2 regions of the Mycoplana ramosa genome follow, and region 1 is predicted to be linked to the other one. Evidence: riboswitches for the same ligand, from Rfam matches in the RefSeq annotation. Region 1 holds a riboswitch; the other holds the start of a gene.

What was found. A riboswitch is a leader RNA that binds a small molecule or an ion and turns the genes downstream of it on or off. The one in region 1 is predicted to bind S-adenosylmethionine.
Region 2: it holds a riboswitch for S-adenosylmethionine, as region 1 does, so the genes downstream of both, metA (homoserine O-acetyltransferase MetA) here and JNC62_RS15545 (O-succinylhomoserine sulfhydrylase) in region 1, are expected to answer to the same signal.

What each region holds. Positions count from the first base shown of each region.
Region 1 covers NZ_JBHEEW010000012.1:16,865-24,629, forward strand. The annotation lists gene JNC62_RS15540 (2'-deoxycytidine 5'-triphosphate deaminase) at 1-997, opposite strand, end outside; SAM riboswitch at 1,071-1,149, shown strand; gene JNC62_RS15545 (O-succinylhomoserine sulfhydrylase) at 1,192-2,376, shown strand; gene apaG (Co2+/Mg2+ efflux facilitator ApaG/CorD) at 2,598-2,990, shown strand; gene JNC62_RS15555 (YybH family protein) at 3,020-3,481, opposite strand; gene JNC62_RS15560 (Hsp33 family molecular chaperone) at 3,611-4,600, opposite strand; gene argF (ornithine carbamoyltransferase) at 4,807-5,718, opposite strand; gene JNC62_RS15570 (aspartate aminotransferase family protein) at 5,754-6,947, opposite strand; gene JNC62_RS15575 (hypothetical protein) at 6,946-7,203, shown strand; gene JNC62_RS15580 (GcrA family cell cycle regulator) at 7,374-7,765, shown strand, end outside.
Region 2 covers NZ_JBHEEW010000003.1:136,960-144,724, forward strand. The annotation lists gene JNC62_RS05035 (aldose epimerase family protein) at 1-810, opposite strand, end outside; gene JNC62_RS05040 (vWA domain-containing protein) at 926-2,113, opposite strand; gene JNC62_RS05045 (GNAT family N-acetyltransferase) at 2,119-2,568, opposite strand; gene metA (homoserine O-acetyltransferase MetA) at 2,573-3,496, opposite strand; SAM riboswitch at 3,557-3,634, opposite strand; gene JNC62_RS05055 (AAA family ATPase) at 3,681-4,520, opposite strand; gene JNC62_RS05060 (beta-ketoacyl-ACP reductase) at 4,640-5,365, opposite strand; gene JNC62_RS05065 (acetyl-CoA C-acetyltransferase) at 5,469-6,650, opposite strand; gene phaR (polyhydroxyalkanoate synthesis repressor PhaR) at 6,989-7,567, shown strand; gene rpmF (50S ribosomal protein L32) at 7,688-7,765, opposite strand, start outside.

The sequences.
Region 1 (7,765 bases):
CGTAGACGAGGCGGCCGACGATCTGGCCGTGATCGAGGATGAAGGGCACCTCGTGGCTGCGCACTTCCAGCACCGCCCGGCTGCCCGAACCGCCGGCGGCGGCGTGGCCGAAGCCGGGATCGAAGAAGCCGGCATAGTGCACGCGGAACTCGCCGACGAGCGGGTCGAACGGCGTCATCTCGGCAGCATAGAGCGGCGGCACGTGCACCGCCTCGCGCGAAACGAGAATATAGAATTCGTCCGGATCGAGGATCAGTTCGTTGCGGCCGCGGCTGAACAGCGGCTCCCAGAAATCGAACACGTCGTGCTGGTTCTTCTTGTCGACGTCGATGACGGCCGTGTGATGCTTGCCGCGATAGCCGATCAGCCCTTCCGGCCCGGTGCCCTTCAGGTCTATCGAAAGGGCGATGCCGCCGCCGGAGACGTTCGGGGTGTCGCTCGCCACCAACGTGTCGGACGCGTGCAGCGCCAGCAGTTCGGCATCCGACAGAATGGCATTGCCGCTGCGGAAGCGGATCTGCGACAGGCGCGAGCCGCGCCGCACCACGATCGGGAAGGTCCGGGGCGAGATTTCGAGATAAAGCGGCCCTTTGTAGCCGGCCGGAATCTTGTCGAACTCCTGCGCGCGATCGGTGATGACGCGGGTGAAGATGTCGAGCCGGCCGGTCGAACTTTTCGGATTGGTGGAGGCAGACAGATCCTCCGGCAGGTCGAGGCTTTCCATCAGCGGCACGATGTAGACGCAGCCCGTCTCCAGCACGGCGCCGTGGTCGAGGTCGATCACATGCAGCTTGAGCCGGTCGAGCTTGTCGGCAACGAGATGCGCGGGCCCGGGTAGGAAACTGGCGCGGACGCGAAAGGCCTTCGAGCCCAAGCGCAGATCGAGACTCGCCGGCTGGATCTGGTCAGAATCCAATGCGGCCTCGCTTACGAGCCTGTCGCTGTCGAACAGCCCCTTGATGGCGCGGTCCGCCAGAATTCCTGTTGCACGTACCATAAAGCGTTCCTTTAAGCTGGCCGACAAAACCAAATACGGGCAATTGACGCAAGCACCGCCAGGCAGTATGGACCGGATATCCCGTGGTGATTTGGCCGGTCGGCTTGCAGCCACGTTAAACAAGTAGCTAAAAAGGCCGGGTGTCCAACCGGCCTGCTTTTGCGGCCGGTTTTTTTGTTTGGAAGGCAATCATCATGAGCAAGTCCTGGCGCCCGGCAACCCAACTCGTCCATGGCGGCACCACCCGCTCGCAGCACGCCGAAACGTCCGAGGCCATCTTCCTGACCCAGGGCTTCGTCTATGAAACGGCCGAGGCCGCCGAGGCCCGTTTCAAGGGCGAGACGGAGGGCTTTATCTATGCTCGCTACGGCAGCCCGACCAACGACATGTTCGAGAAGCGCATGTGCCTGCTCGAAGGTGCCGAGGAAGGCCGGGCCATGGCCTCCGGCATGGCGGCGGTCGCTGCCGCGATCCTCTGCCAGGTGAAGGCCGGCGACCATATCGTCGCCGCCCGCGCCCTGTTTGGCTCCTGCCGTTGGGTGGTCGAAACGCTGGCGCCGAAATACGGCGTCGAGTGCACGCTCGTCGACGGGCGCGAGCTCGCCAACTGGGAAAAGGCGATCCGGAAGAATACCAAGGTCCTTTTCCTCGAAAGCCCGACCAATCCGACGCTCGAGGTGGTCGACATCGCCGGCGTCGCCAGGCTGGCAAACCAGATCGGCGCCAAGGTCGTGGTCGACAACGTCTTTGCCACGCCGCTGTTCCAGAAGCCGCTCGAGCTGGGCGCGCATGTGGTCGTCTACTCGGCCACCAAGCACATCGACGGTCAGGGCCGTTGCCTCGGTGGCATCGTGCTGTCCGACAGGCAGTGGATCGAGGAGAGCCTGCAGGACTACTTCCGCCACACCGGTCCGGCCATGTCGCCGTTCAATGCCTGGACGCTGCTGAAGGGGATCGAAACGCTGCCGCTGCGAGTCCGCCAGCAGACCGAGAACGCATCGCGCATCGCCGACTTTCTCGCCGATCACCCCAAGGTCGCGCGCGTCATCTACCCCGGCCGCAAGGATCACCCGCAGGCCGACATTATCGCCCGGCAGATGTCCGGCGGGTCCACGCTGATCTGCATCGAGCTCAAGGGCGGCAAGGAAGCCGCTTTCGCCCTGCAGAACGCACTCGAGGTCGTCGAGATCTCGAACAATCTCGGCGATGCCAAGAGCCTGATCACCCATCCGGGAACGACGACGCACAAGAACCTGACCGACGAGGCCCGCGCGGAACTGGGCATTTCGCCCGGCACTGTCCGCTTCTCCGCCGGCATCGAAGACAGCGAGGATCTGCTCGCCGACTTCGCCCAGGCGCTGGAGAAGGTAAAATCCTGAACCTGGCAGAGCAGCGCATGCCAGCCGTGCGCTGCTTTTTTGCCCCGGAGGCGCCAACGCCGCTTGACGATCGACAATTGTCTTGATCGGATCGTCAAGAACGTGCCAACCAATGCGTAGCGCGTGCTGATGCACATGCCAATGCGCAGATGCGACGCCTCTGCCCGCATGATTCGACCCGACCCGTTCAAGAACAACCCGTTCGAGCTCAAGGCCCTGGAATGTACAGAGCGCTTACCCGCGATATCGAGGTCACTGTCGAGCCCTACTTCCTGGAGGAGCAATCCGACCCGGACGACAGCCGCTATGTCTGGGGATACCGCATCGTCATCGCGAACCATTCCGATGCGACGGTGAAGCTGATGGCGCGCTATTGGAACATCACCGACCAGAACGGGCTGGTTGACGAGGTCAGCGGGCCTGGCGTGGTTGGCGAACAACCGGTGCTGGGACCGGGGGATACGTACGAGTATTCCTCCGGCTGCCCGCTCGACACGCCCTCCGGCGTCATGTTCGGCCATTACCAAATGGAAACGACGACCGGCGAAGCCTTCGATGTCGCCATCCCCGCCTTCTCGCTCGACGCGCCGGGCCAGAGCCGCACCCTGAACTGAAACCGCCGGCGCCGAGAGCCTCTCCGGATCTACATCGCGCCGTCGCTGTTGAAGATGTCGGCCATCACCTTCCAGTCGTCACCGGCCTTCTTCCACACGACCACGTATTTTCCCTTTTCGTCGACGGGCTTTTCGGTCGCGTATCGGAGTTCGTATGTTCCGATCTCATAGGCGAGGTCACCCGACTCCGCGACCTCGACAAGGGTGGGCGAGAAGGTGAGGGAAAAGTCCTTCATGCCGACCAGGCCCTTCCAGGCGGCCTCGACCGCGCCTCGTCCCTTGGCAATCGGCATGCCCGGCGCCAGGATCGATCCGTCCTCGGCATAGAACGCGGCGATGGCCTGCGGGTCCTTGGTCGCAACGGCCTTCAGCCAGGCCTCGTCATTGTTCAGGATCTGCTGCTTGTCGGCGTCCGAATTCGCGGCCGGCATATCGGCCGCCATCACGACGCCGACCGTCATCGGCACGAGAAAGGCAAGTGCGCGCATCATGGCCTCCTCCTCGACGAGCGTGGCGACGGCAGGACGCTGTCACCGCGATCGTACTGTCCATGCGGGCGACTCTAACACAAAAGCGGACGCCGGGGCGGCATTCGCTTTTGCAACCAGAACCCTGGCGCGTCAGGCAGCGGTCACTTCGCCGACCTCGAAGCGATACGTCGTCGAACAGAATTCGCAGGTTGCCGCGATATGGCCGTCGGTCGCGGTATTCTCGACCTCATCCGGCGACAGGCTCGACAGCACCGCCTTGAGCTTGTCGCGCGAGCAGGAACACCGGTCGAACACCTGCTGCGGCGGATAGACCCGCACACCACGCTCATGAAAGAGGCGGAACAACAGGCGTTCGGTTCCGACATTCGGATCCGTCAGTTCGTCGGCATCGATCGTCTCGACGAGCGATCGGGCCTCGGCCCACTTGTCGTCTTCCCCGATGCTGTGACCGAACTTTTCCCCGTCTCCGCCCGGCAGATCCGCCTGGCGCATGCGTTCGGGCGACTCCGGGAGGAACTGCGCGACCATGCCGCCCGCCCGCCAGCGGTGACGCGCCTTGCCGTTCTCATCGCGATCGAACAGCTCGGCCACGCCCAGCCGGACGCGCGTCGGGATCTGTTCGGACTGGCGAAAATAGACCCCGGCGATCTCCTCGAGCGTGTGGCCGTCGAGGGCGACGATGCCCTGGTAGCGCTGCGTGTGCGCGCCCTGGTCGATGGTGAACGCAAGGATGCCCTTGCCGAGCAGTTCGTGCGGGGCGGCCTTGCCGGACTGCACCGCCGCATCCAGCGCGTCGGCGTCGAACCGGGCATAGGCGCGCACGTTCTCGGGGCTGGAAAAGTCCGCCACGAGCAGATCGACCGGACCGTCGCTCTTCGTCTGCAGGATCAACTTGCCTTCGAACTTCAGCGACGTGCCGAGCAGGACCGTCAGCACGATCGCCTCGGCCAAAAGGCGCGCGACGGGCTGCGGGTAGTCGTGCCGCTCGAGGATCGCGTCAAGCACCGGCCCAAGCTGGACCGCGCGGCCGCGCACGTCCAGGCCTTCCACCTGGAACGGCACGACGTGATCGTCGCCGGCAAAATCGATTTCGCCAAGTGTCGGGGCTGGCTGGGCCATATTTCGCTCCTTCAACGCCCGGCCGTCCGGCGCGATGCTGGTCACATCTGCCTGCGACGGCTGCGTTCTTCCATGATTCTGCACCATCGCCGCCGGAATGGTCTCATATCCGGCGGACGCGACGCCAGCGACGTCGCTGCAACATTGGGGTTCGCGCCATAGATCGTGGCACGTCGAGCCGTTTTCAATAGGGCGTGAACGGCCGGTCAAATGGCGTTCAGGCACCAGGCCAGAATCGACTTCTGCGCATGCAGGCGGTTCTCCGCCTCATCGAAGACGACCGACTGCGGTCCGTCGATCACCTCGTCCGTCACTTCCTCGCCGCGATGGGCGGGCAGACAGTGCATGAAGAGCGCATCCTTGTCGGCCTTCTGCATCAGCGCCCCGTTCACCTGGAACGGCTGGAAGATGTTGTGACCGCGGGCACGGTGCTCCTGGTTCATCGACACCCAGCAATCGGTCACGACAGCGTCGGCGCCGGCGACGGCCCGGTCGGCATCATGGCAGAGCACGATCTCGCCGCCATTGTTGCGTGCCCAGTTGAGGATCTTGTCCTCCGGCTCGGAGCCAAGCGGCACGGCCATGTTCATCCGGTAGCCGAAGCGGGCCGCCCCCTCGACGAAGGAATGCAGCACGTTGTTGCCGTCCCCGGTCCAGGCGATCGTGCGGCCCTTCACCGGTCCGCGGTGCTCCTCGAACGTCATGATGTCGGCCATGATCTGGCAGGGGTGCGTCAGGTCGGTCAGCGCGTTGATCACCGGCACGGTCGCATGTTCGGCCATCTCCAGCAGGCGCGCATGGTCGGTCGTGCGGATCATGATCGCATCGACGTAGCGCGACAGCACCTTCGCCGTGTCGCCGATCGTCTCGGCGCGCCCAAGCTGCATCTCGGTGCCGGAGAGAAACAGCGTCTCGCCGCCGAGTTGACGCATGCCGACGTCGAACGACACCCGGGTGCGGGTCGAGGGCTTCTCGAAGATCATCGCAAGCATCTTGCCGGCAAGCGGCCTGTCTGCCGTGCCCTGCTTGGTCGCCGCCTTTCGCACCTTGGCGTCGTCGATGATGGTGCGAAGGTTCTCGGCCGTCATGGCGGAGAGATCGAGGAAGTGTCTGGCCATGTTGTCAGTCCTGCTGTTTCACCCTCGGCATCGCCTCAGGCCTGCTTCTTCTCGGCGCTCAGTTTCTCCGCCGCCCGTTCGATCCGCGTCAGCCCCTCGCGCGCCTCCTCGGCGGTCGTGATCAACGGCGGCAGCAACCGCAGCACGTTGTCGCCGGCCGGGACGAGCAGCATGTGTTCCGCGCGAACCGCCTTGAGCAGGTCGCCCGAGGGGACCTTGGCCTTGATGCCGAGCATCAGGCCCTCGCCGCGGACTTCCTCGATGATATCCGGAAAGCGGTCCGCCAGCGAGGCCAGGCCCTGGCGCAGCACGAGCGCCACGTCGCGAACGTGCTGCAGGAACCCCTCCTCCAGCACGACGTCCAGCACCGCATTGCCGACCGCCATCGCCAGCGGATTGCCGCCATAGGTCGAGCCGTGCGTGCCCGCGACCATCCCCGCCGCAGCCTCCGCCGTCGCCAGGCAGGCGCCGAGGGGGAAGCCGCCACCGATGCCCTTCGCGACCGCCATGATGTCCGGGGTGACGCCGGCCCATTCATGGGCGAACAGCTTGCCGGTCCGGCCGACGCCGGACTGCACCTCGTCAAGCACGAGCAGCAGCCCGTATTCGTCGCAGAGCGCGCGCAGCTCCCGCAGGAACTCGTTCGATACCACGCGGATGCCGCCCTCGCCTTGCACCGGCTCGATCAGGATTGCCGCCGTCTCTTCCGTTATCGCGGCCTTCACGGCGGCGATGTCGCCGAACGGCACTTGGTAGAAGCCGGGAGCCTTGGGTCCGAAGCCTTCGAGATACTTCTCCTGGCCACCGGCGGCGATCGTCGCCAGCGTCCGGCCATGGAAGGCCCCCTCGAAGGTGATGATGTGAAACTTGCCTGGATGGCCCTTGGCGAAATGATAACGCCGCGCGGTCTTGATCGCGCACTCCAGCGCCTCTGCGCCGGAATTGGTGAAGAACACCTTGTCGGCGAACGTCGCGTCGATCAAACGCTTGCCAAGGGCTTCCTGCCCCGGCACCTCGTACAGGTTCGACACGTGCCAGACCTTGTCGGCCTGACTCTTCAGGCTGTCGACCAGATGCGGATGAGCATGGCCGAGCGAATTGACCGCAACGCCGGCGGCAAAGTCGAGATAGCGCGAACCGTCTTCCGCGATCAGCCAGACGCCTTCGCCGCGCTCGAAGCGCAGCGGCGCACGCAGATAGGTCTCGTAGAGCGGCGTGGCGTCAGCCATGGCGCGTATCTCCTTCGCAGCGGATGCGGAAATCCATTCTCGTCTTGAGCTTTCCGTGTGGAAAAATGAAAAATGCCGCCCAGCGGCGGCGGCGGCACTATCGGCATTTCGGCGGTCGATGTCAATAAAAGCAGCTTCCATCCGTTCCGCCCCAGTTGGTCGCGGAGACGGATCCGGATTGCGCGCGGAAAGTGTCGCCGCGCAGCCACACCTCAACGAGCAAGTTGGGGAAAACTGGAAAATCGATTCGGCCTGAATCGGGCGACTCTTGTCACCGAGTCCCCCTGTCAGTAGGTTAAAAGTCAATTGCTAGACTGCATGCGGCGGAACTAGTCACCAACAGTATCAAGGCGTTCCGAGCTCCGGAGCCATCCGGGGCATTGACGACGGATTCCCGGTAGCGAACGCTGGAACGGAGGCGATAGTATGAACTGGACAGACGAGAGGGTCGAGAAGCTCAAGAAGCTCTGGTCCGAAGGATTGAGCGCCAGCCAGATCGCAGCACAGCTCGGCGGCGTCAGCCGCAACGCAGTCATCGGCAAGGTGCACCGCCTCGCTCTGCCCGGCCGCGCCAAGGCCGGCGGCACGCCGACAGCGACGCGCGCCAAACGGCCGGCCGCTGCGCCGCGCCCCGCGAACTTCGCCCCGCGCGTCGTCACCCGCACCGTCGCCCGTCCGGCAGGCGCGACCGTCGTCAAGGAAGAGGTCGCGTTCGAGTACGACGACGCACCGCTCGCGCGCATCGACACCAACGTGGTGTTGCCGATGTCGCGCCGGCTGGAGCTGACCGAACTCACCGAGCGCACCTGCAAGTGGCC
Region 2 (7,765 bases), on a different contig from region 1:
CGTCGTCCGCACCTCCAGCGACACGCCGGAATTGATGCTGCGCGCGAGCGCAACCGAGGTCTTGGCCCGGCGTTCGGGGGCCAGGCAGAAGTTGTGATCGAACGTGACGCCGCCGGCTTCGCTCTGTCGCCGCATCGGCGTCATCGTGCGCAGGTCGAACGGCGTTCCGTCAACCGCACGGATGTCTCCGGTCGGAATGAGGCGCCCGTCGACGGGCAGGTAGTGATCAGCGGCGATCATGATGTCATGGGCGAGGGCATCGTCTCGGCCGTCCAGGTTGAAGTAGCTGTGCTGGCAGAGGTTGGCGATCGTGGGGGCGTCGCTCGTCGTTTCGTAGAGGACCGAAAGCGTGCCTTCGCCGCTCAGCCGATAGCGACAGGTGATCGTGCAATTGCCGGGGTAGCCGGCGCGGCCGTCAGGGTCGACGATCCGCAGCAGAACGTGGCTTTCCGACTGCTCCACGATCTGCCAGTTGCGCTTTGCGATGCCGTCGCTGCCGCCATGAAGGTGCGTGACCCCCTTCTCGTTCAGTTCCAGCTGGTAGGCGTTGCCGTCGATCTCGAAGCGTCCGTCGCCGATGCGGTTGGCGTTGCGGCCGGGCGTGGCGCCGAAATAGGACGAATGCGCCAGGTAGTCCGGCAACCGCTCGAAGCCGAGCACGAGCGGCGCTTGATGGCCTTGCAGACGCAGATCCTGGATGACCGCGCCCCAGGTGAGGACGTGCGCCCGCAAACCGCCGCCGGAGATCGAGATCCGGTAGACCGGTTCGCCCGTCGCCAGGCTGCCGAACGGTTCGTTATCCGCGCGCATTCACTCGTCCTCCCCGACCTGCCACCTTGCATGGCTCATCAGGTTGTGGCCCCGTCCCATCCGAAAATCGCGGCAAGACCGGAGCATCCAGAGAACCATTGGTTAGGCGCGCTCGTCAACGGGACAGTTCCTTCGTCGCCGATTGCAGCCCGGCAAGGGTCAGCGGGAACATGCGGCCGTGCATCAGGCGGCCGATCAGCTCGGTCGACTGGGTGTAGCGCCAGTGCTCCTTCCGCACCGGATTGAGCCAGATCGCCCGGGGAAAATGCTCGGTGATCCGCGTCAGCCAGACCGCGCCGGCCTCCTTGTTCCAGTGCTCGACGGAGCCGCCCGCATGGGTGATCTCGTAGGGGCTCATCGCCGCATCGCCGACGAATATCACGCGATAGTCGCTGCCGTAGGTGCGGATCAGCTCGAGCGTCGGCGTGACGTCGGTGCGCCGGCGGCGGTTGTCCTTCCACACGCCCTCGTAGACGCAGTTGTGAAAGTAGAAATGCTCCAGGTGCCGAAACTCGGCCCGCGCCGCCGAAAAGAGCTCCTCGACGGTGCGGACATGCGAGTCCATCGAGCCGCCGGCGTCGAAGAACATCAGCAGCTTCACCGCGTTGCGCCGCTCGGGTCGGGTGACGACGTCGATATAGCCGTGCTGGGCGGTGGAGCGGATCGTGCCGGGCAGGTCGAGTTCGTCCGCCGCTCCGTCGCGCACCCAGCGCCGCAGCCGCTTCAACGCGACCTTGATGTTGCGCGTGCCGAGTTCGACAGCGTCGTCGTAGTCCCGGAATTCGCGCCGGTCCCAGACCTTGACGGCCCGGCGATGCCGGGAGCCGTCCTGACCGATGCGCACGCCCTCCGGATTGTAGCCGAACGCGCCAAAGGGGGAGGTGCCGGCCGTGCCGATCCATTTCGAGCCGCCCTGGTGGCGTCCCTTCTGTTCGGCAAGACGCCGGCGCAGGGTCTCCATGAGCTCGTCGAAGCCGCCGAGGCTGTCGATCAGACGCTTTTCTTCGTCCGTCAAGTATCGCTCGGCCAGCTTCCTTAGCCACGCTTCGGGAATATTGACGTCGATCTGTTCCGGTGCCGCGCCCGAGACTGCCTCAAGCCCCTTGAAGGTCTCGGCAAAGACCCGGTCGAAGCGGTCGATGAAGCGTTCGTCCTTCACCAGCGCGCTGCGGGCCAGGTAGTAGAAGGCCTCGACGTCGAAGTCGGCAATGCCGGCTTCCATGCCTTCCAGCAGCGACAGGAATTCCCGCAGCGTGACCGGAACCTTTGCGGCCCTGAGCGCGAGGAAGAACGGGATGAACATGGCCGTCAGCGGTTCTTCTGGTAGATGATGAACGGCGTCTTCTCGGCGATGCGGTCATAGAGGCGGCGCGCGGTGGCGTTGAATTCCTGCGTCATCCAGTAGACCTCCGGCGTGCCAACTTCGGCGGCCCTTGCATAGACCGCCTCGATCAGCGCCCTGCCGATGCCGGTGCCGCGCACTTGCGGATCGGCGTAGAGATCCTGCAGGTAGCAGACATTGTTGATCGTCCAGCAGGAGCGATGGAAGAGATAGTGGGCCAAGCCGACCGGCTTGCCGTCGAGAACGGCCAGCAGACCGGCGAACTCGTTGGCGCCGTCGCCGGTCAACCGGGTGAAGGTCGATCGGTAGACGTCTTCCGGGAGCACGGTCTCGTAGAAGGCGAGGTAGGCCGTCCAAAGGCTGCGCCATGCAGCCTCGTCGTCAGTCGCAACAGGTCTGATCACGAGGCGGCTCATGCGCTCATCCTTCCTTGCCGATCATCTCCAGATCATACGGTGTCGTCTGGTACATCTCGTTGATCCAGTTGCCGAACAGAAGATGCGCATGGCTGCGCCAGCGGTTCAAGGGGGCGTTGGCGGGATCGTTGTGAGGAAAGTAATTCTTCGGCATCTTGATCGGCACGCCGGCGTCGACGTCGCGGAAATACTCGTCGGCGAGCGAGGTCGAGTCGTACTCGACGTGATTGAAGACATAGAGACGCTTGCCGGCCTTCTCCTGCACGAAACAGACGCCGGTCTCGTCCGATTCCATCAGGATTTCCAGGTCCGGGCACTTGCGGATGTCTTCCGCGCGCACCTCGGTCCAGCGCGAGACGGGGATCTGGAAGTCGTCGGAAAAGCCGTTGAGGAAGACGGAGGAGGGGTTGCGGTTGTGATGGCGGAAGACGCCGAACGCCTTCTCGTCGAGCGTGTACTTCGGCACGCCGTGGAAGTGGTAGATCGCCGCCATCGCCCCCCAGCAGACGTTCAGCGTCGAGTGGACGTTCGTCTCGGTCCAGTCGAAGATCTGCTTCATCTCGTCCCAATAGGTGACGTCCTCGTAGTCGAGCGTCTCGATCGGCGCGCCGGTGATGATGAAGCCGTCGAACTTGCGGTGCTTGATGTCCTCCCACGTGTCGTAGAAGGCGAGCAAGTGCTCCTCCGGCGTATTCTTCGCCCTGTGGCCGCCGATGCGCACCAGCGACAGTTCCACCTGCAACGGCGACGCGCCGACGAGGCGGGCCATCTGGATCTCGGTCTTGATCTTGTTCGGCATGAGGTTGAGCAGCCCGATCTGCAGCGGGCGAATGTCCTGGCGGACGGCCACCGTCTCGGTCATCACCCGCACGCCCTCGTGAACGAGGGTTTCGAAAGCAGGCAGCGTATCGGGAATCTTGATGGGCATGGGCTCACTCGATCAAAACAAAAAAACCGGCGGCGACATCATCGCAACCGGTCCACGGAAGTCCCTCTTCTCGCGGCCCTTTAGCGACTTGTTTTACGTGGCTGCAAGCCGGCCGGCCAAATCACCACGGGGAGCGCCATAGATAACGCCTGCGCGGCTGAGAATCAATCACGCATGGTCTTTGTCAGCCGTCGCGCCGGGCCATGAAGGCCAGCCGCTCGAACAGGTGCACGTCCTGCTCGTTCTTCAGCAGGGCGCCGTAGAGCTTCGGCAGCATCGTCTTGGGATCGGTGCGCAGATCGGCAGGCTCCACGTCGTCGGCCACGAGCAGCCGGATCCAGTCGAGCGCTTCGGACGTGGATGGCCTCTTCTTCAGCCCCGGCGTTTCGCGGATATCGAAGAAGGTGGAAAGGGCGGCCGAGAGCAGCGACTTGCGGATGCTGGGATAATGGACCTCGACGATGCGCGACAGCGTGTCCTGGTCGGGGAAGCGAATGTAGTGGAAGAAGCAGCGGCGCAGGAAGGCGTCCGGCAGTTCCTTCTCGTTATTGGAGGTGATGATGACGATCGGGCGGTTGGCCGCGGCAATGGTCTCGCTCGTCTCATAGACGTGGAACTCCATGCGGTCGAGTTCCTGCAAAAGGTCGTTGGGAAACTCGATGTCGGCCTTGTCGATCTCGTCGATCAGCAAGACCGTCTTTTTCGGCGCCTCGAAGGCCTGCCAGAGCTTGCCCTTGCGGATATAGTTGCGCACGTCGTTGATGCGCGTGTCACCGAGCTGGCTGTCGCGCAGGCGCGAGACAACGTCATATTCGTAAAGGCCCTGCTGGGCCTTCGTCGTCGACTTCACGTTCCATTCGATGAGGTCGAGGCCGAGGGCAGCGGCCACCTGCCGGGCGAGCTCTGTCTTGCCGGTGCCGGGCTCGCCCTTGACGAGCAGCGGCCGCTCCAGCCGGATCGCCGCGTTGACGGCAACCATCAGGTCCTTGTCGGCGACATAGTCGGCTGTTCCGGTAAACTGCATGCCTCTGCCCTGCTGCTGTTTCTGCAGGGTCATCTAAGGGATGGTGGCAGGTCCGTAAAGGGGAGACGGCGCCAACACCGGTTGACGACGATGGCGCCGTGATCCCTGTCAGGGAAGCTCTAGACCACGAACTGCCCGCCATTGGCCGAGATGGTCGAACCGGTGATGAAGCCGGCATCGTCGGATGCGAGGAAGAGGACGCAGCGGGCGATCTCTTCCGGCTCGCCCAGGCGCCCGACCGGAATCTGCGGGATGATGCGTTCGTTCAGAACCTTTTCCGGCACGGCGCGGACCATTTCGGTGCCGATATAGCCGGGGCAGATGGCATTGACGGTGATCCCCTTGGCAGCCCCCTCCTGGGCCAGCGCCTTGGTGAAGCCGAGATCACCTGCCTTGGCCGCCGAATAGTTCACCTGCCCCATCTGGCCCTTCTGGCCATTGATGGAGGAGATGTTGATGATCCGGCCGAAACTGCGGTCGCGCATACCCGTCCAGACCGGATGGGTCATGTTGAAGAGGCCGGTCAGGTTGGTGTTGATGACCTCGCTCCATTGCTGCGGCGTCATCTTGTGGAACATTGCATCGCGGGTGATGCCGGCGTTGTTGACGAGCACCCCGATCGGGCCGAGGTCGGCCTCGACCTTGGCGATTCCTTCCGCGCAGGCGTCGTAGCTCGAGACGTCCCACTTGTAGACGGAAATGCCGGTTTCAGCCTTGAAGGCGTTGGCGGCCTCATCGTTGCCGGCGTAGGTGGCGGCCACCTTGTAGCCGGCCCGCTTGAGCGCCGTTGAAATGGCCGCGCCGATGCCGCGCGTGCCGCCAGTGACCAATGCTACCCTGCTCATTTGCACTCCCCCCTAGACGTTTTTCGTTGGGCCTCCGAGTGGCGCCGGAAGCGCCACCCTTGAATGCGATGCGCGGCGGATGCCGGCCAATGGTGGCAGGCGCTTACATTCGTTCCACGCACATGGCGACGCCCATGCCGCCGCCGATGCAGAGCGTCGCCAGGCCCTTGGAAACGCCGCGGCGCTTCATCTCGAACAGAAGCGTATTGAGGACGCGCGCGCCGGAGGCGCCGATCGGATGGCCGATGGCGATCGCGCCGCCATTGACGTTGACGATCGAGGGATCCCAGCCGAGGTCCTTGTTGACGGCGCAGGCCTGGGCGGCAAACGCCTCGTTGGCCTCGACGAGGCCGAGATCGCCAACCTTCCAGCCTGCCTTTTCCAGCGCCTTGCGGGAGGCCGGGATGGGGCCGGTTCCCATGATCTTCGGATCGACGCCGGCGGTCGCCCAGGAGACGATGCGGGCCAGCGGCTGGATACCGCGACGCGCGGCTTCGGCTTCACTCATGAGAAGAGCTGCCGCCGCGCCGTCATTGATGCCGGAGGCATTGGCGGCCGTCACCGTGCCGTCCTTGTCGAAGGCCGGTTTCAGCTTCGCCATCGAATCGAGCGTTGCGCCATGGCGGATATACTCGTCGCTGTCGACGATGATGTCGCCCTTGCGGGTCTTGACGGTGAAGGGAACGATCTCGTCCTTGAAGTGGCCCGCCTTCTGCGCGGCTTCCGCCTTGTTCTGCGACGCGACGGCAAAGGCATCCTGTTCCTCGCGCGACAGCTGCCACTGCCGGGCGACGTTCTCCGCCGTGATGCCCATGTGGTAGCCGTAGAAGGCGTCGGTCAGGCCGTCCTTGATCATCGTGTCGATCATCTTCAAGTCGCCCATCTTCACGCCGCCGCGCAGATGGGCGCAGTGCGGCGCCATCGACATCGATTCCATGCCGCCGGCGACGATGATGTTCGCGTCACCGGTTGCGATCTGCTGCATGCCGAGGGCAACGGCTCGCAGGCCGGAGCCGCAGAGCTGGTTCATGCCCCAGGCGGTCTTCTCCTGCGGCACGCCGGCCTTCATCGCCGCCTGGCGTGCCGGGTTTTGGCCTTCGCCGGCGGGCAGGACCTGACCGAGGATGACCTCGTCCACCTCGCTTGCGGAAACGCCGGCACGCTCCAGGACCGCCGCGATCGCCGCCGCGCCAAGCTCATGGGCGGGCGTGTTGGCGAAGGCGCCGTTGAAGGAGCCGACGGCGGTGCGGGCCGCGCTCGCGATGACGATGGACGAAGTGCTCATGGGGTCTTTTCCTCGCTCTTTCGCCCCACGACCGGTGCGCCGCAGCATGCGGCGCTTCCCGGCGCGGGGAAACCCTTCCGGTTGCGCGCCGGCCCGAACGACCTTGCAGTGCAACCACCTCAGGGCAAAACTGACAAAGCTTCGGTGGAGAGTCAAACGCGTTGTCGACGCCTTCGTCCATGCCTCAGCCCATGCTGCAGCTGTTGTGCAAGCGCGCCAAAAATTGTTGCGCAGCATTTTTTCCACTGCAGTGCACAATTGGATTGTCATGCCATGATTTTTGCGGATACTCGCAGCGACCAGCAAGCGATTGGAAATGCGGGGATGAGGAGACCCAGATGGCCAAGAACGACGGTCAGATCACGATCAAGAAATATGCAAACAGGCGGCTCTACAACACGGGCACGAGCACCTACGTGACGCTCGACGACCTCGCGGTGATGGTGAAGAAGGGGGAGAACTTCATCGTTCAGGACGCGAAATCCGGCGACGACATCACCCATTCGGTGTTGACACAGATCATCTTCGAGCAGGAATCGAAGACCGGCAACACGCTTCTGCCGATCTCCTTCCTGCGGCAGCTTATCGGCTTCTACGGCGATCAGATGCAGATGGTGGTTCCGAGCTACCTCGAGCATTCGATGCAGGCGTTCACCGAGCAGCAGTCGCAGATGCGCGAGCAGATGAACAAGGCCTTCGGCGACACGCCGCTCGGCAAGAACCTGCAAGTGCCGATGCAACTGGTGGAAGAGCAGGTGCGCCGCAACACCGAGATGTTCCACAAGGCGATGCAGATGTTCTCGCCCTTCATGAGCGCGCCGCCGCCGAAGGAAACGAAGAAGGCCGAGGCCAAGGATATCGACGAGTTGAAGGAGCAGCTCCGCGCGCTGCAGTCGAAGCTGGACAATCTGGGCTGACGCCGCCCGAAGGTGTGGAGCAAAGCCGGACGACCAGACGAATCGCTCCCGACTTGGATATGGGCAAAGAAAAGGGCCGGACGATGCCGGCCCAATTTCATTGTCGAAGGATGGAAGCGGTTACGCGCTTTCCTTCGGCGTCAGCACCTGACGGCCGCGGTACATGCCCGTCTTCAGGTCGATGTGGTGCGGGCGGCG